DNA from 3 places in the Desulfitobacterium sp. LBE genome. Region 2 is predicted to be linked to each of the others. Evidence: riboswitches for the same ligand, from Rfam matches in the RefSeq annotation. Region 2 holds a riboswitch; each other region holds the start of a gene.
What was found. A riboswitch is a leader RNA that binds a small molecule or an ion and turns the genes downstream of it on or off. The one in region 2 is predicted to bind molybdenum cofactor.

Region 1 (7,958 bases), 220 kb from region 2:
GTCTCCTTTCTCTGATATGCAGTTGGTTTTTCCTCTTTCTTTCCCTCACGCTCTGAGTTCGTCACCCCCTTTCCAATAACGTTGTTTACGCCATGTCCACGACGACCTTAATGGACTTTTCGCGGTCGGCTGCCATGTTCAGGGCCTCATTAAGCTGTTCCAGGGAAAAATGGTGGGTGATGATGTCGGTGACAAAGGTCCGCTTATTGGCCAGGTTGTCGATGACTTCCTCAATATCCGAAAGGTCGTAACCGCTGGACCCCATCATGACGACCTCGGCGCTCATCAGCCGCGCCAGATTCACTTCCTGCGGACGCATATTCACACCCACAACGGAGAGCCGGGCATTGGGCTTGCAAAGCTTAAAGAAGTCCTCAATGATGTTGGGTGCCCCCGCGCAATCCACCACGATATCCACATCGATAGCCATGCCACTCTGGCGCTGGGGCAGCTCGCCAAAATGTCCCTTCAAAAACTCGAACTTATCCTCATTGAGAGGACAGATCACCGCACCCATCTTCTCCAGCAAGGCTCTCTTATAGTCGCTGAGGGCGATATCGACGACAACGGGCTTGATGCCCTGGGCAATAAGCCCGCTGATACAGAACAGGCCGATGGAGCCCGCGCCGTAGACCACCACATGGTCACCCGTCCTGGCACCCGGTCTGTTCTTGCCGCGGGTGCCCACCCCAAAGGGTTCAATGAGTGATGCCTCGTCCCAAGAGATCGTATCGGGCAGCAAGAACAGGTTATAATTCAGCTTGGCGTCCGGCACCCGGATGTACTCGGAAAAGCCGCCCAGCATACAGGTTTTGTACTTGGGCATGGCATTCATGGGGTTGATCCAAACCCGGTCGCCCTCCTTGAAGCCTTTGACCTCCTTGCCGATCCCGGCCACGTAACCGGCAGTCTCATGCCCGAACTGTATACCCGCCTCGACGCCGACTCCTCCTACGTCCGACCCGCAGATCGAGGAACGGACGGTCTTGACCAGAACATCATTGGGTCCGATTTCAGGCTTTGGCATATCCACGACCTCTGCCTGCAACTTACCTTTATAAATCCCCGCTCTCATGGTAGCCATGACTTACAACTCCTTTCAACCCAGCTTGCGCCAGACGTCTTTGCCATCCCAGTCCAGCGACGCCTTTTGGATCATCTCCCAGAAGGGTTTGACACTGGGCGCGTGAATCTCCACATAATGTCCCCATTTTTCCTTGCAGTCCATATAAGCTACCTGAAGACCGGCGCCCGACTGCATGGTGAACAAGGGCTCAAAGCCGGCATCGGCGAACTCCCGCAGAGCGCCTTCGAAGTCTTCCACCCAGTTGGAAAAATGATGGAATCCGTAGTGCCCTAACTCAGCGTAAGGATTAGGCTCGCTTAAGATCTGGACAAGTTCGATCTGCAGGCCGCCAAACTGACCGAAAGCGGTCTGCATGGTCAGATCGATTTTTTTTCCGCGATAGTTTACATTTTTGTTGGTCATCGGGTCCATATAGAAGAACGGTCCTGAGCCAAAGAGCGCCGAATGGGCTCTGGCCGCTGCTTCCAGGTTCTCCACGTAGTAGGAAATCTGATTGGTGGCGTATTTGTTGAGAATCGTTTCCATAAAGATCTCCTTTCTATAATCATCTTCTTTAATCATCAGCATTTAATCATCAGCCGCCTGCCGACTTCAGTGCCATCTCTTTCGGCGTCTGAATTGTTTCCTTCAGCGGCACCAGGAACTGGGTGATGACGAGAGCGGCGACAGCAGTGCCTACCGCGATCATAAAGGCCACAGGCAGCCCGTCGGCGGGACCCTTCATACCGATGATCATCGTATAGACCGCCATGCCGATACCGCCGCCCAGGTTTTGTGCCAGCTGGAACACGGCATTACCCTGGACGCGAATCTGCGGCGCCAGCTGCACCTGGGGTGCTGCCGAGACGAAGGCAGCATTCTGGGCGCCATAGAAACCGGTGATGAACATGATAATATAAAGGGTGACCAAGGAGGTCGTCGGCGTGAGGGCAAAGAGCAGAACCAGCGTGATGACAATACGGACGATTAGACCCATATTCAGCACCGTACGGGCATTGCGGGCTTTAGCGATCATACGCCCGAAGACCGGCGCCAGGAAAAGCCCGAGCACACTGTAAAACGTAGTAGCCAGACCACCCCAGACCGCTTCCTTCCCCATGACATAGATAACATAGGTGGGAATAAAGAAAAATACAGCCATATTAGAAAAATTGGTGAACAAATTGATCAGGGTAAGGCATAGTGTGTTGCGGTCTTTCAGGACCCGTGCCGGCAGGATAGCATCGTCCCCTTTCGTTTTGACCATCGCGATCAGGATGATGAGGCCGATGATGGCCAGGACGATCATGATATTATTGCCCAGGCTGCCGAAGGGCATCTCAATAGCGGAAGGTCTGCTGGACTTCGGTCCCAGTGAGAGCGATAAAATAATGCCGCCGAGAAAGAGAACGAAACCGAAGGCGCCGACCAGGTCAACCTTTTTCATAGAGGGTACGGCCAAAGGCGCCGCTTCCTCCTTGGTGACGTTAACCCCGAAGAAAATAAGGACGGCGGCCAGGGTCAGTATCGGCCAAACCACATGGCAGGCGGCGCGCCAACTGAGGGTCTGGATCAGAATACCGGTCAGCGTCGGACCGATGAGCATGGACACGCTCATCATCGTGCCCGTCAAGCCGAGATATAAGCCCGCTTTCTCCGTCTCGTACATGTCACGGATCAGCGAGAAACCGAGAACATAGATGCCGGCGCTGACCAGACCCCAGAAGATACTGACAATAACGATGAATTCCATGTTCGGCGCTATAGCGCGACCGAATGACACCAAGGCGCCGACAAAGACGCCGAAGGCAACCAGGATACGCTTGATGGCCGGATTCTTGGCGCCATAGTAACCAAAGAGCGGCATGGCTGCAATGCTGATCAGACCGCTGATGGTCGAGGCGAGCGGATAGAGCGTTTCACCGCCGATGTCCTTTGCCGCTGCCGGCAAGATCACAGAGAGGCCGGCGGAGACAAAAATCTGGCCCAGGAGAGCGATATAAATACCGGCTAAAGTCATGATTTTTTTCGAGTTGGGCGCCGCTTGAAAAGGATTGATCATTTTTATCCCCCTTTTCAGGTAAGTTGGATCACTCGTCCGGGTTCATGTAGGCCGCGGCTTCCTCCGCAGTCAGGCCGCAATTTTTGCAGGCCGTTTCCGTCACCGGGGTCTGAGTGCCGCAGCGCGGACAGATAAAGGTCTCGATCTCAGCCGCGAGCGGGGTGCCGCACTTGCGGCATTTTGGGGCATTCGGCGGATTCAGTGTGCCGCAGGCGCATCGCGTCGGTTTGGAAACATTAGGGGGGCGAAAACACATAAGCAAATACACCTCTTTTCATGAATCGCAGATTCTTCATTGTTGTTGGCTTTTGGCGATTCACCCTTTCGGTCATTTGCCGGGGGCACTGCCAAATCCCATGAATAGCATTACTTGTGATAACCTTAACATGCCAGCATATGAAGGGGTTTCAATTCTTGAACAACCATCGTGTCCCAGACCAAAGCCGGTGCTTTTTTGCATTCATCCCGAGATCTCTTCCTTCAAGATCCAGTTTCAAAATCCGGATGTCAGATGATCAGGACTTTTTATCTTCCCCATCCCTCCCTTCTTAAGAAACCACCTTATGAAAGACCGACCTGTCTTAACTAAAATATTAGCAAGCTTTCTCCATCAATTCAGTTGTAGTTCGTACAATTGCCAATATTTCCAAAAGGTAATGAGATTGCATTTTGCCACGATTCCGGGACTGATACCGGCTTGCTTCCGATCATACCTATCCCTGATCATGAATAAGGGGGATACATAAAAATACAGGCTCCGGAGAGCCCGTTCAGGTTAATCTTTTAAGAAGATTGATTACCAATTGTTTTAATTCCAACAGAATTGATTTGTCAGCTGCTTTATAATTAATGATAGATCTCAATAAAAATCAAAGGAGAATGACGATTCTGAAAAATAATTTCTTGGACTGCCCGTGAGGTATGGTACAATAAAGATATTAAAAACAAATATCGCGTGTAAAAAAATCTCTGAAGTTAATAATCCTACCGGAATCACCGAAATCTACGGATTATTAACCTGGGTTTCAAACCCACAGGGCATAAAAGGAAACTTTTATACCTCCCGCATTGGAAAGGAGACTGACTGGCAAAGGTTGGCGAAAATGCTTAGCCTAATTATTGGTCTGTCTTCTTTTTTGATTGCTGAAAAGGGGGAGTTTTATATGCATAAACTTTTATATTGAACCGCAAAGCATAATTATTTCTCTTAAAACCAACGGATTGTCTTGCTCCAAGCATATCGGCTTTTATCATACAAATATACGTATCTGTCTTGCAGTTTAAATAAAATCAATCTGTCCAGCTAAGACTTTTGATGATTTTTAAACATGGAGGGAGAATATCAATGAATAATCAATGTTCGATTAATCATTCCTGTTTATTTTCGTCTTACTGTCAGAATCCAGGTTTACAGAATACGTATCCGCAAAAAACCGAAACCTTCAAAAAAGGCCAGATTATCTACGAAGAAGCAAAAGATCAGAATGCTTATATTATTATCAGCGGGATAGGGATAATGAATATGGGGATCATGTATGACGATACCCGTGTGGAAGAACAATTAAACCTGGCTCTTTTAGGGAAAGAGTATGCATTTGGCTCGATCGTTCCTTCGAAAAGCAGTTTTTTTGTCTCTTATCATGTTCAAACGCTCACAAAAATGAAAGTATGCAAAATTCCCTTTGCAGGGCTTAAACTTTATTTAAACAATGATAAATCACTGTTAGAAAAGATTATTTTGGCAAACGACCTGATTTCCAATGCCTTTATGCGGCAGCAGTGGATTATGAATACGAATAAGGTTTATGACCGGGTTCAGCGGGCCCTCATGGTTCTTAATACGGTTCAGGGAAAAAGTTGGAATAGGATCCCCTTGAATATCACCCATGAGGATCTGGCTGAAATTGTGAATGCCGACCGGCCATCCGTGACCCTTGGTCTGAAGAAATTGCAAAGCCAGGGCTTGATAGAACTCGGATACGGAAAGATATGGCTGAACAATGAATTGGATTTCTTCAGCACTTTTGATGTAAGTAAACATAACACCCTTTCCTACCTTCCTTTGGTCCAGTGAGCTAATCCCTCCATGACATAATTAAGCCACCGGCAACATTTTCTAATATTTTACTTATAAAGGGGGACGCCGCGAAAATTTCACAGCGTCCCCCTTGTGCTTTCCCTTGCAGATCCCTTAAAATCCCTTTTCGAGTTCCTTGCGCTCTATTTTTTAACCAGTCGGATACAATGAGAGAATAAGAATTCTTAATAGTATGCCATATTTCGAGGTGAACTAATGGAAGAAAGCCCGCCCCGGATACGCATTCGTATTTGGAACAGGCTTAGCAGCAAGAAGTTATTGTATTGAAGGAAGAGAACCTGCCTCAAGCTTTTGCCACAGGATGTCTCAGCACGGTTTTCAACTTTTCCGGGGAGGTTTTGCGGGGGTCGGACAGATAGATTTCATGATGCTTGCGTTCAGCACCGGTCATATCCACCAGTTCATTCTGCTCCATGAAAGCCTTCATTCTCTCAAGGGAGGCCGGCTCATCCGCAAAAGGCCCGAGATGCATCATCTGCACACATAAGCCTTCGCTGAATTTCTCAAACCTGACTTTGGCAACATCAAGCCCGGGTTTTTTTCGCTGGCATTCCGCCGCTGCCCACTGAAAAACCTCCTCAGTAACAAATTCCGGCTGCCGGATCATTGACGTCCAAAGCCAGGATTCACGATCCTGCAGATCAAAAGCTGAGCCCCGACACCACCATAGTCCCTCTAAAGGGGGAACCACATATTCGATATACCCGGCGGGCCGGCTGCCGCTCAATTTACTCATTTTAATGGTATAGGTGATGGCATAAAGCAGTTCCACAGCCTGCTGGTATTCTCCCCCTTCCGGATTGGGGTCCCCTTGACCGTCTACCATGATAAAATTCATGGGCGGCACCTCAATCAGCATAGGCTTGGATTTGGGCAGATAGAGATCTTTATAGGCTTTTTTGTAATCCAATTTTTCACCGGCCATTTTAAGCCTCCTCAATCGGAATGATGATTTCCGTCAGATAATTGTTTTCATTGCCCCTGAAAATCAGGCCCGGCCCTTTAAGGTAAACCTCCCGGGAGGGGGTCAGGCATTTTAAATGATTCCGGTGAGCATAATCCAGCAACGCTTTGTAGGCTAAATTCAGGGAGTCATACCCACCCTTATGAATTGTGCACAGAGCTTTAACTGCCCCCAAGGTTTTGGCGGTTACTCTGGGGTTCTGAATCAGCTTTTTTGTTGGCAGGCAGATTTCAATATCCGCCTCTTCCTTATATTCAGCGTCGTAGTACAGGTTAAATGGGGCACCGGCTCCATTGTTTTTGACCGCCTTATAAAGGGTTCCGATATAGGTGCCGACATCGCGATAACTCCCTTGATAACGGATGGATGCAACGGTTACGGGCTGAAACTCCTTGATTTCAATTGGATATTCCATAGTTCTTTCCTCCTTTTTTGGGGATTGAATATGGAGATTCATCTTTTGGATCAGCGCATTTTCCTTGGCTATATTATCTAAAATCTGCTGCTTCTTTTCGGCCAGATAGTAGGACAGGTCCGCTTCCCTGTCACCGTTGGCCAAAATCTCCTTGATCTCGGCAATGGAGAAATCCAGGGATTTTAACAAAACAATAAATTGGGCTTTGCTAAAATCATGATCATCATAGTATCTGTACGAGTTGTTTTCATCACGATGGGACGGCGTTAAAATTCCTTCCTCATCGTAATAGCGCAGAGCCTTGACCGTCAGTTTGGTAATTTTCGAAAAATCACTGATCTTATACATGAATTCACCTCCATGCCATGATTATAAACTGTCCTCCGCACAGGAAAGTCAAGGAAATATCTTTCCCGGCCTTCTCAGGCTTACCAAATGGACTCTAATATCTATTTCATCCGGTATATTTTTGTCTTCTATCGCCTGAATTCAGCCTGATTATAGCATCCCGCTGCACATAAAAAAAGCATCCTCACCCCACTATTATAGTGAAAGAGGATGCTTATATTTGCTCCAGCAATTCCTCCAAATTCTTCTTGCCAAAAGCGATTTTTTCATCATCATAACCGCCCCTTTCGGGACAGTGATCTTCTGCTCCTGGACCATTTCGCTCCCTACATCAGTCAGGTTCTGGAATATTACTCCCCTCTGCACCCCATAGGACACCGTTATTTATTGTCCTTGTTTCAGAACATCATTATGGGCAACGCTTATAGCAAACTGATTTCAATAAGGAATTAATCAAGATCGGCTGGGGTCAGCATAATGTCTATTGCATTGCCTATATCCAGCCCAGCAGTCAGGAGCGCCATATTGCCACCCTCACCTATTTTTCCAATGTAATCATGGGGGCAATGGCGTATTTCCGTCTAAAAAGTGAAAGGACACCGCAGTTGAAGCCCTCACACTCGCCTAGGGACTGGAATATTCTGTTGTATACTCTGTAGAATATTTCCGGTTAAAGGGAGTGTAACCAAAATGGACGTTGAATTATCTGTCCGGACGCCGACGCAAATTGCGTCCGAGATTAACTTAATAAAAAGCCGGACCGACAAAATCATGCTCCAAAGCTGTATTCAGATCGGGCGCTGCCTGACGGAAGCCAAGGCAATGCTCCCCTATGGGGAATGGGGGAAATGGCTGAAGGAAGAAGTCAGTTATTCCCAGCGGACAGCCGATCACCTGATGCGGATCTACCGGGAATTCGGGCCTAAATCCGCCTCACCCGGCGTGAGCTTGCCAGATTCGAATCCGGATTCGAATCTTAGTTTCTCCCAGGCGGTTATCCTTCTG
Region 2 (7,958 bases):
AACTGAAGTCTTGGTTCGCAGCAAACTGAACTTTGTACAGAGGGAGATCTTCGCTAAACTGCTTAAATCCACCCAGTCCTATATGCTTCTGCGAGACAACCGCCATTTTTACGTCACCATGCCCTTCTCCTTAATCAAAAAAGCTGTGGTCACCCTTGGGGAAAGGCTTACAGCACAAGGATATTTGCTTGACCCGCGGGATATCTATTATTTAACATTGGCAGAGATCGAAGGATTGCTGTCCCACCAGCTGGCCTGGAGCCAGGGCTATGAGAAGATCAACAGAAGGAAATCGGCCCCCCGGGTTGCCCTTGATGATCTGCCATCCTTATTTAAGGGCTGGCCTAAATTAAGCGGGGATGCAGCAACAGCCAGGCAAGCATCTTCTGTCCCCTCAGCAAACAGCGGGCAGGGCTCAGCTCTTCAAGGTGTGGCCGGGAGTCCGGGGCAGGTGCGCGGCCAGGTCAAAATCATTTGTTCTCCCGCCGATTTCTCACGATTTCAGGCCGGAGATATCCTGGTTGCGGAAAATACCGATCCGGCCTGGACTCCCTTGTTCTCTATCGCCAGCGCGGTAGTCACTGAACATGGCGGGCTCCTGAGCCATGGGGCAATCGTCGCCAGGGAGTACGGCATACCTGCGGTGCTGGGGGTGAAGAACGCCACCAAAATCTTCAGGGATGGACAAACCATCACGGTGGATGGTAAAAAAGGTGCCGTCTATCCCGAGTCATAGCAGTGATGATCCATGAGCACCTAACTATTTTCCTTGATACATTGTATTTTTGAATCCCAGTATACTATTTTAAAACACAGTTCATCCTACATGGAGAACTGTGTTTTAAAATAGTATACTGTTTCCCTGTAGTTGATTTTTCCCTGAAAAGTCAACTACAAGTTGCTTTAAGGTTGACTTTGTAAACCTTATACTATAAGTGGAGGTGACATTGATGAAAGAAATCAATCTGGCGTCGGTCCTTGTGGCCAAACGCAGGGAAAAAGGAATCACCCAGGATGAACTTGCAGCCTATATCGGTGTTTCCAAAGCATCTGTTTCTAAGTGGGAAACGGGGCAAAGCTATCCCGACATCACATTCCTCCCACTGCTTGCTGCCTATTTTAACATCAGCATCGACGAGTTGATGAGCTATTCTCCGCAAATGGAGCGCTCGGACATCGCCAAGCTCTACACCCGGTTAGCCGCCGATTTTGCTAGTCGGCCTTTTGAAGATGTGATCGCGGAGTGTGCTGCCCTCATCAAAAAATATTACTCCTGTTTCCCGCTCCTTGTGCAACTGGTCAAGCTGTACACAAATCACTTCATGTTGGCGGGAACACAGGAGCGCCAAGAGGTCCTCCTGAACGAAACCGTGACGCTATGTGAGCGGATTCAGGCAGAAAGCGGCGATGTTCAGCTGGCCAAAGAAGCGGTTTCATATCAGGCCCTTTGCTGTCTGGCTCTGCAAAGGCCACAGCAGGTTCTGGATTTACTTGGGGAAGGAATCCGTCCCATGCTGCCGGAGGGTATGTTAATCGCACAGGCCTATCAGGTTATGGGCAACATCGGCAAAGCCAAAGAAACCTTGCAGACAGAGCTATATCAGTATGTAATGGTGGCCTTTCAAGGGCTGCTGAACGTCCTGCAAATGGCTACGGACCATTTTGAAAAAGCGGAAGAAGCCTTTTTGAGGGCCTCAGATCTGGCACAAATTTTTAATATGAAACAGCTGAACCCCAACAATGTCATCCTGCTTTACGCACTGGGCGCCCGTATGTATTGTGCGAACAATTCCCACGCCAAAGCTATTGAACTGCTTGGCAACTATGTGGATACCTGTGTGGGAGCATTCTTTCCCTTCGAGCTCCATGGGGATGCCTTCTTTGATCTGATTGACCCGTGGCTGAAGGATTGCGGTGCAGCCGCCCCCCGTAGTGAGCAGGTGATCAAGGAAAGCATGCTGCGGGATGTACTGATGAATCCAGCCTTCGCTTCGCTGCAGGATGACCCTGGCTACCGGCGGCTCGTCCAAAAAATGGAGAGATTTATAGGAAGGTAACATGGAGGTTATGGACATGGATGAAGAAGTAATCATTGGCAGAGAAACACCATACCCTTTGCAGGGAATTTTGTCCTTGCCGGATCATTGTTCGGCAAGAGTTCCGGCTGTGGTTCTGGTGCACGGCTCCGGCCCTGCGGATAGGGATGAAAGCATCGGCGCCAATAAGCCGTTCCGCGATATTGCCGAAGGGCTGTCCAATAAAGGAATCGCCGTACTTCGCTATGACAAGCGCACAAAGGTTTACGGAAAACAGCTGCTGAAAGCAGGCCCCAGCGCTGTAACTGTGAAAAGCGACACCATCGAGGACGCCATCCTCGCCGCCAAAGTGCTTAAAAATGACAACAGAATTGACCCCGGCCAGGTGTATATTTTGGGTCACAGCCTCGGCGGGATGCTCGCACCGCGCATTGACGCTGAGGGCGGCGATTTCGCGGGTATGATCATCTGCGCAGGCTCACCGCGCCTTTTTAGCGACATTTTATTGAGTCAAAACGAGGATATGCTGGGCCAATTGCCAAAGTTGCTGCACTGGATCGCCAATAAGCAAATCGCAAAGCTCAAAGCCAAATTCACCGCCATCGCCGGCATGAGTGAAGAAGAAGCCAAGCAGGTGAAGGTTTTTGGCAAAACCTACGCATGGTATTTCAAGGAGATGGACGCCCATCCTGCTGCCGATTACCTTGCCAGGACGGAAAAGCCCGTGCTGATTTTGCAGGGCGACAAGGATTTTCAAGTCACCGCAGAAAAGGATTTCGCTCTCTATCAGCAAATCTGCATCGGTAAGCCCAATGTCTCTTTCAAGCTCTACTCCGGACTGAACCACCTGTTTATGAAGTCGGTTTACGGCAGGGTCAAGGATTTCAAAAAAGAGTACAAAGTCCCGCAAAAAGTGTCTGCAGAGGTTTTAGCGGATATCGCAGAGTGGATAGCAAGGTATGATCAATCTCGCATCTTCAACAACCTGATAAGCGCTGCCTCAGCATATCCCAATCCTCTCTAAACTGACGTGCCAGATTGGGCCGTCTCCTTACTGCCAAGGGATGGTAGGAGACGATGCAGGGGTATCCCAGTATAACATGCCATGATCCTCGCAGATTCTTTACGTGGGCCTCCTGGTCATCAAACATCGCCTGAACAACGGTATCTCCCAGACAAACCAGCAATTGCGGCTGTATGGTTTTAATTTGTTGGATCAGAAATGATTTACTGAAGGCCCTGGCTTCTTCTTTATTGTATCGGCGAAGGGGCCGGCATTTTAAAAGATACGTTATATAAATGTCATCCGGCGTCAAATCAGCTTGATGCAAAGCTGTCTGCAACGTTTGCCTTGTGCCGCAGACATATTCATGGCCATCTTTGTCTTCACGGGCGCCTGGATTATCTAAAATTATAACAACAGGCGCCTTGGGATTACCCTCTCCCCAAATGATCCGCGCTTTTTCCGTGCAGACTTCACATTCCCTATAAGCGACGGCTTCTTTGGGCAATTTATCTTCCGGCCAAATCACCGGTTCAAAACACGAATCCATATTAACTCTCCTAACCCTGCTGGGATTATTAGGACCAACTATTTAGCTATCGCTTTAATGGTTATATTGTCCATAATTTGCGATATATTTCATGATCGCATTACCACCCATTACATATTACCTATCACTCATTACCCATACCCATTTCCTTCCCTGCACTTTTGCGACCCATTACGCATGAAATTTGCTTCGTCAGCTTGCATCGATGCATGGTGTTATTAGGAAAAAATAAACCGTTTTCTCCCAAAACCAAACAAAACCATTGATAAATATAAACGTTATGCAGTATAATATCATTGGAAGAATGTAAATCATGTTTATGTCAGTTCAATAGCGACGTTCACAAACTTCATCCTCTCACCAACACTAACACAAGCAAATAAAACAAACATCACCATTAAGCTGCATGTTCCCGAGCTAATCGGATACCAGTCAATTGTGCTGGTTTTGACAGTAAATTTAGATTAAAAACTGAAAAAGATCTCCGAGCCGGAATGAACCTAAAGAGCAATTCTATGGACACCGGACAGGGCCCAGGCCCTCGGGGTATACTTGGAAACGGGTATGCCTTCACGTTTGAAAAGGAGGTGGATTAAAGCCAACTGTGTATGAAATCAGTTATGGCTCCGCTTTCTATTGGCGGAGCCATTATTTTTTTTAAATTTTAAAACTGTTAGGTGGTGAATTTCATTGGCAAGTATAAAAATGAAACAAGTCATGGAATTTTTTGCGGAGAACTATGATATAAACCTCAATGATGCTGAAGAATATTTCATGGCCATTGTTTCTGTCGGATTGTCTTTAAATAAGGAAATGCGAAAAGATGTAGCTGCAATCTATAATCAGAACAAATTAATGTTTTTTGAAAGCACTAAAGAATTTTCAGGATATAATCATGTTTTGCTGAGCAGCGGCGACCTGGAACAAGAAATTTATGCTAAAAAAACTTTAGGTATTTTGCTAAGCGCTGAACAGTCCGAGCTGATCAAAGTGAAGATCTTACGGCTGATCAAGAAGCATTACAAAGATATCTATGTTTACGCTCAAAATAATAATTACGATGGATTTAGAAAGAAATTATCAGCCATAGAAGACACCAGCAAAAACCTCAAGGTAACAGAAACCCTGATTGTTTTATTTTTTTACACTATGAAACAATTAAATGAAAATATAATCAACCTGCAAGTAGTCGAAAATGCCTTTAATGCGGCGAGTTTGTTTATTAACATTAACCCTATCAATACGGATATTCAAAATGAATTAAAAAGAGAAACCAGATTAGCCCAGGTAAAACAGATCGTCAAGGATGAACTTGGAACAATAAAAAACTCTTCAGATATTCTTTATAGTAACCATAAAGATTTAAAAACTATGGTAAGTTGTTTGCGCAATCTCCTGATCATAGATAAATTAGATCTTGATTTCATTGCACCCAAGGTTAACCAGGATGATTTGGATAAAGTTATGCTGGCCTTTATAAAAACTACAGGAAAAGCGGAATTTGATGAAACTCAAGTTGTGCAATCCTTCGGTGCCGGATATATTATGAAAATGCTGCTTAATGAATACTTAAGAGCGAGGGAGCTTTATCTTACTTATAGTGATGAAGATGCCCTCTATTCCGAATTAAAAGCTCTTAAGGAAAAGCTGGATACTGCATCATTGGCAAAGGACACTGTTGAAATCCAGGCGCACAAACTGAAAAGCGAGATTGAAACGCATGAGCTTAAACTGAAAAATGCCTTATCAGAGCAAAGCAGATTTTATGAAGCACAAATCAATGAGTTAAATAAGGAGATCGATAGACTTAAAATAAACCTGGATGCGGAAATGAAAAATAGAGAGGAACTTTTTCAGCTTCGGGAGTTTTTCATCGATCTTAAAAACGACTATTCACCTACAGATACCTCCTTGGATCTATCGAGGTTTATCGCCAACAAGAAGCTCTTAATCATCGGCGGGACCCCAAGTTGGCGGAAACGTTTGGAGGCTAAATTCCCCACCATCCTTACGGCAGATGGCTTTAATGACAAGATTGAACTGAGAAGTTATGGAGAGGTGGATTTCGTTCTCTTCTATTCAAGCTATATGAGTCACAAAACCTATTATAAAACCGTCGATTTCATAAGAGCCAATGATATTCCGGCCGGTTATATTGGTAGAACAAATATGGATTTAGTCGAATTTGAAATAGCTGAAGAATTAAATAAGCGATTAGCAGCTCATTAGGGGATTTTTAATCCTGTTCTCGGTTTGAGCATAAAAAGACGGTATGAATCTGTACATTTCATCAAAATGTTCAGGTCTCATACCGTCTTTCCTTTACTGTGGAGATAATAGGACTCGAACTGTTTTGCATTAAGGAGGCGTCGTGTTCCCATGAATCTTCAAATTCGTCTTAATCCTGGGCGGATACTCTTTCAGCGTCGTTGCCATGTTGGTGGCGATCTTCAAGGCCTCTTTTCTATTTCTTTCCTTCTTCACCGGGTCTGTTCTGTCCAGGGCGACGAGGGTTTTCAGCAGCTCTCCGTAATTGTTGAGGATGTTATCACGGTGCATAGCGTATTGGGCATCATACCTCTCGCTGTCGGGATGAACACTTTCGGCAGGCCGCACCGGTTTCGGCTTGATGACTCTCGTTATGACTGGAATTGGTTCCGCGGTCCTTGCCAACTCTTGTTGCCTGGCTTCGCTGTTTTGGTCATTTTCCTCTGGCGTCTGCTTCCTTTCTTTGACGGTCTGCTCCAATTCGCGGACAGACATGGTTTCCACCTCGTTGTCTGCCATAAATTGCTCCCGCTCTTCATCCGGGACGCCAAAGAGGATGAGTCCCTGCATATAGCCCAAATGATGCAGCGCTGCAACATTTGCACTGTCTTCCCCATCGGGTGAGGCGAGTTGGTGACCGTATTCCCGGTAGGTTTTCATCAGTCTGGCCGCCGTGCTGCGGGAATAACTGACTGACTCCTTAAGCCAGTTGATCCACTCCCCATGAGGTACCAGTTCCTTGGCCTCCGTCAGCCGCCGCCCAATCTCGACGGCGTTGACCAGCAGCATTTGACCGCTTTGTTCCTTAATAAGGTTAATCTCGGACGCGATTTGCCCAGGCGTCCGGGCAGATAGTATATCACTCATATTATGACCCATCCTTATCCGGCATGTCTTTTTCATACTACGTTATAGAATATGCCGGCCTCCAGACAGGTGTGTGTACATCAGAAGCAACCTTATTCAATTGACCTGTAACCATGATACAGGATTGACATTCTTCTCGGACAGTTCCCTTGAGCTTCATCAATTAGGCTTAGGAGGATTTCGTGCCGTAAATATTAGGCTGTCCCTTTTGGTAGCATATATATGCCGCAGATAATGGCTTGCAAGCAATTCCAACTGGTTAAGCACCAGGCCATGCATAAACATAGCTATTGCACCCAGCATAATTGCTGGTAACATAATAATCAGCCAAGTAAAATGTTTAAGCTTCCATGCTGAGCACTCTAAGACTTCAGACATTTAAGAGAAAACTATTGAGGAGAAAGGATTTGGTTGACATGAGTATAAGCCCAAACCCAAACATTGCTGAAATAGCTGCTCTCTTTGGGGAAACATCCCGTGCAGCGATACTGACAAGCTTACTGGATGGCCGTCTGCATACCGCCAGTGATCTGGCTTATCGAGCAGGGATAACCCCTCAAACCGCCAGCTTCCATCTTGGCAAACTGGCAGAAGGAGGGCTCGTCAGCGTTGAAAAACACGGCCGTCATCGCTATTATCAGCTGGCAAACGGCGAAGTTGCCAGCCTTTTGGAATCCTTTCTGGTTATTTCTCCCCAACCTGAGGTCAAGTCTTTAAAACAATCCGCTCAAATGGTCATGCTGCAAAAGGCCCGAACTTGTTATGATCATTTGGCTGGGAAACTAGGTGTAGGGATTACTGATTCCATGCTGGATTCCGGTTATTTGAAAAAGGACGGCAAAGAATTCGTCCTCACCGAAGCAGGAGTACAGTTTGTAATTAATTTCGGACTTGATCTGGAAAGCATAAAGAGAAAGCGACGCTCCTTATCTCATGCCTGCTTGGACTGGAGTGAGCGCAGCTATCATCTTGCCGGTGCTTTAGGAAATCAATTTATGCAACATTTTTTTGACTTGGGATGGATTACACCCCTGCCGGGCATCCGGGCTGTCAAGGTGACCGATCAAGGAAAAGCAGGCTTTAAACAATACTTCAATATATCCCTGTAATTACTCCCTCGCTGCCTCGTTCAATTTGCTGAGACCCTTTTGCGATTGAAATCTTTATTGACAAGGAAAATACCTATAATGATCAGCAACCCGCCGGCTAACAGGGAAGGATATAATGGATCGCC
Region 3 (7,958 bases), 1.2 Mb from region 2:
CTACTTATGCCAACGTATGAAATCCCGCTTTCGTAAAGTGCGGCTTTACCTTTTCATCGATGGCATCTGGGATATCACCCATGAAGAATGGCTGGCAAGCGGCGACTCCATGGCCGAGATCCGTTCCTGGGGCCGTAAGCATTCTTCCGGCTTTACCGATTATGGCAAGGTATTTAAAGACTTTGCCCGGGATGTCCTGCCTTCACTTTCCACCCGGGGAACCCTGTTGATTATGGGAGATGGCCGCAACAATTTCCGCCCGGCCCAAGCAGACTATCTGCAGGAGATCCAAGGGAAGATTAAGCATGTCTTCTGGCTGAACCCCTTGGCTGAAAAGGATTGGACTTTGCCGGACAATCTTATGAACGAGTACAGAAACTATTGCACCCGGGTTTTTCCCTGCCGGAACCTCAGTGATCTATGGCAGATCTCTAAAAAAGTCTTCTCCTGAAGAAGCGGCGCCAGCTCTTTTATCAACGGTCCATTGCTCAGCCAAATTGCCAACAGGTTGGTAATTTGGCTGAGCAATGGTTGTAAAAAAAGGGAGCCTCGCCAACTGCTTTAAATTACCTAAAGCCGTTGGGCGAGGCTCCCTTACCTTGCACTATCAGAAAGTATAAGGGCAACCAGCGACTTCGCCTCCTTCGTAAGTATGCGTTTAAGGCACGGCGAAGCCGGGTTTTCTTTAACGCTTATTTGCCGAAGGGACAGTGAGGATAGGTACATTCCGGACACTCCAGGCACAAGCCGCCATGACCGTATTTGGCAATTTCCAGGCGGGTAAGCCGCTCACCGGCCAGAATGCGGGTGGCCACCAGGTCAAAGACCGTTTTTCTTGAGTACATGACACATCCGGGCAATCCCAGAATCGGGATATCATCCAGGTAAGCCAGCAACAGCATGGCTCCGGGAAGAACAGGAGTGCCATAAGTGATCAACTCTCCCCCCAGACCTTTGATGGCTGTAGGGGTTAAATCATCGGGATCCACGGACATGCCGCCGGTGACCAGGACCATTTCCGCGCCTTGTTCGATATGCTCGCGGATGCGTTCCTGAATCATCTCCACATCATCGTCGGCGAAGGTTTGCCCCAGCAGGACAGAACCCCATTCAGCCACTTTTCTTTGCAGAACCGGTCCGAATTTATCCTGGATACGGCCATGGTATACTTCACTTCCCGTGGTCACCACCCCAACCTTTTTGGATTGCAGGGGGCGGATTTGCAGAATGGGTTCCTCGAAGCGGCGGGCGATTCCTTCCGCTTCGATCACGACATTTTCATCAATCATCAAAGGAACTACTCTGGTCCCGGCTATCTTCTGCCCTTTCTTCACCGGGCGGTGATTATGAAGGGTGGCAAGAATAATATATTCCAAAGAATTAAGGGCGTAGATCCCTTCTTCCGAAGCATAGATTAAACCATCCTCTTCAGCAATCAGATTGACCTTTCCCTCTTTCGTTTCACTGAAAGAAAGCCCCGGACCGGCCACAGCCTTGGCCAGGCGCTCCGCCGCTTCATCTTCGTGAATAAGACCCGGAGTCTGATCCCAGACAAAAATATGCTCTTTTCCCATACTAAGCAGGGTGGGAATATCCTCTTCTTTGATCACATGACCCTTTCTAAAGCGGGCGTCTTTTGTTTTTCCTGGAATAATTTGTGTCAGATCGTGCATAAGCACCGATCCAATCGCATCCTGTACTTTAACCTTCTGCATAGGGGTTCCTCCTTTTCTTTACGGAAGGCATGTTCATTTCTAAGCATACCCTGGTTTCAGATATTTCTGAAACGGCCAAAATTCCGTAGATAGCGTCAGACTTGCTTCAGTCAGTAGGAAATATGGCTCGGCCATTCCCTATTATAAACCATAAGCAGCAATCAGGGAATGTCTCACTGCTCAAGAAAATAGTTTTTTCTACTTTTAAAGGGTTTCTGCCAAGGAATAGAGAATTTTCTTCATAATAAACTTCTATGATAGTTTATGAGAGGAAGAGAAGTATGGCTAGTAATATCACCGGGTTTGAACTATTTAAAAGCAATCCTAACTGGCAGGAACTGCCCGATTCATTTTGGGAGTTTTGTTCTGCTCATGGACGGGTTCGCCATTATGCAGCAAAGCAATTCCTTTTCTTTTTCGGAGAAGAAAGCAACTCAGTTTATTTTTTGCTCAAAGGCCGCATTCAAATCCTGCTTATGAGTGAATTTACCGAAAAAATTTTCCGGATTCTGCAGCCGCCCGCATTTTTTCCGGAAGTTGTTTTAGATAGTAAAACTTATCCTTATGCAGCCCTCACTGCTGAAGCCTCCGATGTTTTCGTTTTGGATCGCAAAGCACTGGTCCAATATTTTAAGGAAAATCCTTCCACCCTTCTGCCTTTTTATCAAAACATGGCTTTGGATCTCCGCAGAGCCTACCGGCAAATCAAAAACATCGCTCTGGGGGATGCTCGTTCCCGGCTGGGGGCCAAACTCTTTGCCCTGGCTCATGTCCACGGCCAGGAGACCCCTGAGGGAATTCTGATCACTGTTCCTCTGACCGCTACCGAGCTGGCGGGAATGTGCAGCTTAGCGCGGGAATCCGTGAGCCGCATCTTAAGCGAATTGCGGGATTTAGGAATACTTAAAATGGAGAAAAAACAAATCACCATCAGCGATTTAGAGCAACTGAGGAGCTGGATTCACGAACGCCAAAACTCTTTGTAAAACCTTACAGATGCGGTCGGCGGTCCAGAAAATGAGTAAGCCTTTCCTGAGGCAGGCCATTGTCTATATAGTCTTCAAGGATGCGGCCAATGATCCGGGGAAGTTCAGAAGTCTGGAGCTTTTCCCTGGACAATCGCGCCAATTGGGGATGCCTTCCCAGGCGTCCGCCGAGATGAAGAGTCCATCCCGATTCCCCAGGGAGGATTTTGCCTGTGGGGCAGGAACGGACACAATCCCCGCAGCCAATGCACTTCGTCGGCTCAAATTCCAGCTCTCCCTGCCAGGATAAGGCACCTTCCTGACAAGAACGGCAGCAGGCCTGGCAGCCCGTACACCTTGCCTCCGTGAGCTTAGGCATAAGAAAACCAGTCAGACCGATATCTTTGATTTGGGGCTGGGAACAAGCGTTAGGACAACCGGCTATGCTGATCTTCGGTAAATGATGATAATGAATCACCGGAAACTTTTGCTTCAAATGGGATAATAAATCCAGATTCTTGAGCATCTGCTCTAACTGTTGGTGTAATAAAGACCAGTCCTGAGCAGATTTACCGCAGTTTCTCCGGCAGTGCTCCAGGACAAAGCCAGGATGATCGATCATTATGCCTCCTCCATTGCTCATCATTTGAACTTATTGTACCATCCTCAGACTCTGGTGTTGTGTTTTGGGTCACACTTCTCAAGTTCACAGCGGCAAATAAAAAGCATAGCCATTTGACTATGCTTAAAATGTCATTTGGGGTTGCTAAGCTTTACTCGCTTCTGTCTGCTGAGGGATATGCCTGCCTTTCCTCTCCGAAATCAATAACCCTGTTAATGTCAGTACAATTCCCAATACTGAAACTCCGGTAATTTCCTCACGCAGCACAATTACGGCAGTAATAACGGTTATGACGGGAACCAGATAAATATAGACGCTGGTTTTGACTGCGCCCAATAGTTTCACCGCCGAGTTCCAGGTCACAAAGCAAAGCGCCGATGCCCCCAACCCTAAAAACAGAATATTGAATAGGTTATTTGGTCGTGTTAATTCAGTTATGTCCGGATTGAACCCCAATATGCATAAAGCGGGTATCATAAACACCAACCCATAGAAGAAAATTCTCCGTGTTGCCTGAATGGTGTTGTAGTGAAACCCGCTTATTTTCTTGGTCAGCACAGAATAGGCGGCCCATACCACGGCAGCTAAAACAGCCAGTATATCTCCCAAGGGATTCAGTTGCAGGTTGTTGCTTCCGTTAAAGCTGATCAGGATAATCCCGACAACAGCAACGCTAAAACCTATAAAAAACCGCACTCTCAGTTTCTCAGTATCTAAAAACAGATGAGCAAACAGGGCGGTAAAAAAAGGTGAGATTGCGACAATTACCCCTACATTGGAGGCGAAAGTATAGGTTAATGCTATATTTTCAAGCAGGAAATACAGGGTAACCCCGCATAAACCGGCGGCGGCAAAATATAGATCCTGCTTTCTTTCCCTGATCCTGAGCCTATGAGGATAAGCGAGGAGCAAGATAAGAAAACCAATCGCAAACCTTAGGAACAGTATTTCCACAGGCGTTATGGATTCTAAAAGCAACTTGGTGGATATAAAGGTTGTACCCCAAATAAAAATCGTCATAAATGCCAGCAAATGTCCTTGAAGCTCTTTTCTTGTGTCCATGAAACCCCTTTCCATTCAAAAAAATCAGCTTTGAGAATCCTTAAAAATGCTCATGTATTGTTTTGGGGTTAGCCCGATAAACTTTTTGAAAAAGTTAGAAAAATGGCTTTGATCGGTAAACCCGGTCTGCAATGCCACGTCAATGGGCAACATCCCCCTCTCCAGCATTTTCTTTGCTTTATCAATCCGTATCGTTTCCAAATAGCTATAGGGAGAGATGCCTTTTTGCTTTGTAAAGGAACGAAGCAGATAGTATTTGCTCAGCCCGGTCAAATTGCCTAAGTCGGCCAGGGTGATAGTTTCCATGTAGTGTTTTTCTAAGAATTCACAGATAGCCCGTGCTTCCGCGCTTTGTTCTGCAGTTGCAGTCGTTGCTGCCTGATCTGTATACTCTTCTATGAGCTGCGCTAAAAGGAAAAAGAATAGTTCTTCTTTCCTGAAATCTTTTTCTTCCTCCATAAGCATTTGGTGCAGCTCCCGGAGTATAGTAACCAACTCGCTATGAAAAACGACTTGAGAGGTAAAATAAGGCAAATACTCTTCCCCTTTTATTTCCAAGACCGCCTTGCTCATAATTTCCGGCTGGATATTGATACAGCGATAATCCAATGTTTTGCCGTCAATTTGTTCGCAAATATGATTGTCGCGGGGATTGAAGATCAGAAGATCACCCGGCTCAATGGTATATTCCTTATTTTTGCAGGATAAAAACCGCTGACCTTTTTCAATAAACCCAATCACATAATACTCATGAAAATGGTTGGGAAACTTCTGCATAATCCCTTGAAAATGATAGGCTTCAACCTTTAATTCCGGGTCATATTTTACGATTCTCATTTCCTGTTTCATACAATTCATCCTCCTTTCTCAGGTATCTGATCGTTAGTGTACCACAAGCGGCAAGGGCGTTCTTGTATGATATTGCCCTTTACCTGTCCTGGAGATCTTAAATACAAAAAGCCGGATTCCTACCAAATCTATAGTGGGAATCCGGCTTTCCACTCTCTATAATGAATGCTGAACAAAACAACCAATGGCGGATAAGCTTACAATTCAGCAGGTCCTTCCAGGAGAGCCAGCAACAATTGGGCCGCGCCCTCAATATCCCCTTGGTCCACCGTTTCCGAAGGACTATGAATATAGCGGGTAGGAATGGACACGACCCCGGAAGGGATCCCTCCTTTGGTGAGATGGATGGCCCCGGAATCTGTACCGCCAAATTCGAGAACCTCCCATTGATAAGGGATGTGATGCTGTTCAGCGGTTTGCGCCATCCAGGACTTGATCTTGGGATGGGTAATCATGGAGCGGTCAAATACCTTGATCGCCACCCCCTGGCCCAGCTTCACATCCATAGGGTGGGACTTGGGAGTGTCCCCTGTTCCGGTAACATCCACCGCCAGGGCTAAATCGGGTTCCAGGGCAAAGGCTGCCGTTTGGGCACCGCGAACTCCCACCTCTTCCTGTACTGTAAAGACAAAATACACTTCATGCTGGGTTTGCAGGCGTTTCAGCACTTCAATAGCGATAAAGCAGCCCACCCTGTCATCCAGAGCTTTGGCAGTCAGGCGCTTGGCTTGTTTGTGGAAGCTTCCCACAAAGACAGCGCTTTCTCCAACCTGCACCTTAGCTTTACTTTCCTCTAAGGAGGTGGCTCCGATATCAATATAGAGCTTATTCAGCTTTAAATCGGTGGGTTTTTCAAGCTTCTCAACGCCAATGGTGCCCATGAGCCCGTTTTGAAACTGAACGCGGCGGTGGGGCAACCCCTGAATCGAGACACCGCCCAGGGGGGCAAAACGCAAAAACCCCTTTTCATCAATATGGGTGATCATCACTCCGATTTCATCGGCATGGGCGGCGATCATAATTTTTTTGCCTGTTCCCCGGCGTACCGCCATAAGATTTCCCAAGGCATCTGTGTTTATCTCATCGCAGTAGGGGCGGATTTCTTCAGCAATCAGCGAATTTACATTGCCTTCAACACCCGATGGACCAAAACATTGGGTTAATCGTTCCAAAAGTGTATAATCCAAAGGTTTGTGATCGTATGGCATGGAATGTCCTCCTTTAATCTCATTCAGCGGAAAGAAAATTCATGGGGAATCGCCTTTAAGATACCATCCACTAAATTCAGGGTATGCTCAATATCCTTTTCGGCCAGGACAGAGGCTGTGGAATGAATATACCGGCAAGGGACACTGAGGGCGATAGTGGGAATGCCTTCACGGCTCAGATGAATTCTGCCGGCGTCATTTCCCCCGCTGTGCCCTCTGCGCAGCTGGTAAGGGATGCCCATCTTTTCGGCAAGATCGATGACCTGCCGGAGCAGCTGCGGCTGATATAGAGTGGAGTTATCCAGCATGGAGAGGGCGGGACCTTTGCCCGGTTCAGTAACCCACTCCCCTTCTTCCACTTCCATCATCTGGGCGGACACAGTCCCTTCCAGGACAATCGCAAAGTCCGGCTGGACGTGGTAAGCGGCTACCGTCGCCCCCCGGAGCCCTACTTCTTCCTGTACGGTGAAAGCACCGATCAGATTAAGGGCATAATCCCGTTTTAACAGCTGGGCCAGTATGGCGCAGCCCACCCGATCATCAAAGGCTTTGCCCTTTAAATAGCCTTGGCCCAGCTTTTCCATCTCTGTAAAGAAATAGGCATAATCCCCGATCTTCACATGTTTTTCTGCTTCTTCTTTCGATTTGGCGCCGATGTCAATATACAATTGCTCGATGGTCAAAGCCTGCTCCCGCTCTTTAGGTTTCTGCAGATGAATGGCTTTGGCACCGATCACTCCCGTCAGGGCGTTGATCTTCAGAGGTTTAGAGACCAGGATCCGCGGATCGATACCCCCTACAGGTTGAAATTTCAGAAAACCATCTGCAGTGATGGCGGTGATCATCAGGGCCACTTCATCCATATGGGCGGCGATCATCACCTTGGGAGCGGAAAGGGGGGGATTTTTTTGGACGATGAGGTTGCCTATTTTATCCGTGCTCAGGGAATGCACGCAAGGTTCCAGCTCCGCGGCCAGGGCCTGGCGTATTTCCTTTTCCGCTCCCGAGGTGCCATTAAGCTCCGACAATATCTTTAGTAGCATACTCTTCCCTCCAAATCTTCAGGAAGTCCGGCGATAAAATAGGCCAGCAGTTTTCCGGTCAGGATCACATCCTGCATATCAATGGTTTCCACAGAGGTATGCATATAGCGTAAGGGTATGGACACTAAGCCCGTGGGCACACCGGCTTGTGTCACCTGAATAGCCCAGGCATCTGTGCCGCTGCGTCCCGGAACGGGATGGTTTTGATAAGGGATACGGGCTTCTTTGGCCGCCTTAACCAATTCTTCATAGACGAAGGGATGGATATTGGGCCCCAGGGCAATGGCCGGACCTTTCCCCAACTCTTTTTCTACTTGCCCTTTGGTATCCGGAGTGCTGGCATGGGTGACATCGATAGCGATGGCCAAATCCGGATTTAAGCTATAGGCACTGGTGGTTGCCCCTCTATAGCCAACCTCTTCCTGAGTGGTGCTGACGGCAATGACATCATGAGCATGCTGCAGCCTTTGCAGTTCTTCCAGACATATTTTCAT

Region 1: it holds a riboswitch for molybdenum cofactor, as region 2 does, so the genes downstream of both, DESLBE_RS07705 (Crp/Fnr family transcriptional regulator) here and DESLBE_RS08775 (keratin) in region 2, are expected to answer to the same signal.
Region 3: it holds a riboswitch for molybdenum cofactor, as region 2 does, so the genes downstream of both, DESLBE_RS02925 (molybdopterin-binding protein) here and DESLBE_RS08775 (keratin) in region 2, are expected to answer to the same signal.

The regions. Positions count from the first base shown of each region.
Region 1 covers NZ_VLKD01000001.1:1,613,600-1,621,557, forward strand. The annotation lists gene DESLBE_RS07685 (zinc-binding dehydrogenase) at 86-1,084, opposite strand; gene DESLBE_RS07690 (VOC family protein) at 1,100-1,654, opposite strand; gene DESLBE_RS07695 (MFS transporter) at 1,662-3,128, opposite strand; gene DESLBE_RS07700 (zinc ribbon domain-containing protein) at 3,157-3,384, opposite strand; molybdenum cofactor riboswitch at 4,084-4,223, shown strand; gene DESLBE_RS07705 (Crp/Fnr family transcriptional regulator) at 4,474-5,202, shown strand; gene DESLBE_RS07710 (GyrI-like domain-containing protein) at 5,510-6,151, opposite strand; gene DESLBE_RS07715 (MerR family transcriptional regulator) at 6,153-6,953, opposite strand; gene DESLBE_RS07720 (DUF3102 domain-containing protein) at 7,644-7,958, shown strand, end outside.
Region 2 covers NZ_VLKD01000001.1:1,838,384-1,846,341, forward strand. The annotation lists gene DESLBE_RS27255 (PEP-utilizing enzyme) at 1-736, shown strand, start outside; gene DESLBE_RS08760 (helix-turn-helix transcriptional regulator) at 951-2,057, shown strand; gene DESLBE_RS08765 (alpha/beta fold hydrolase) at 2,074-3,060, shown strand; gene DESLBE_RS08770 (uracil-DNA glycosylase) at 3,014-3,589, opposite strand; molybdenum cofactor riboswitch at 4,060-4,192, shown strand; gene DESLBE_RS08775 (keratin) at 4,280-5,818, shown strand; gene DESLBE_RS08780 (DUF3102 domain-containing protein) at 5,948-6,724, opposite strand; gene DESLBE_RS08785 (winged helix-turn-helix domain-containing protein) at 7,141-7,833, shown strand; gene DESLBE_RS08790 (DMT family transporter) at 7,854-7,958, opposite strand, start outside.
Region 3 covers NZ_VLKD01000001.1:610,620-618,577, reverse strand. The annotation lists gene DESLBE_RS02930 (VWA domain-containing protein) at 1-451, shown strand, start outside; gene DESLBE_RS02925 (molybdopterin-binding protein) at 693-1,715, opposite strand; molybdenum cofactor riboswitch at 1,708-1,860, opposite strand; gene DESLBE_RS02920 (Crp/Fnr family transcriptional regulator) at 1,997-2,701, shown strand; gene DESLBE_RS02915 (4Fe-4S dicluster domain-containing protein) at 2,706-3,302, opposite strand; gene DESLBE_RS02910 (DMT family transporter) at 3,447-4,364, opposite strand; gene DESLBE_RS02905 (AraC family transcriptional regulator) at 4,389-5,213, opposite strand; gene DESLBE_RS02900 (M42 family metallopeptidase) at 5,411-6,421, opposite strand; gene DESLBE_RS02895 (M42 family metallopeptidase) at 6,445-7,464, opposite strand; gene DESLBE_RS02890 (M42 family metallopeptidase) at 7,455-7,958, opposite strand, start outside.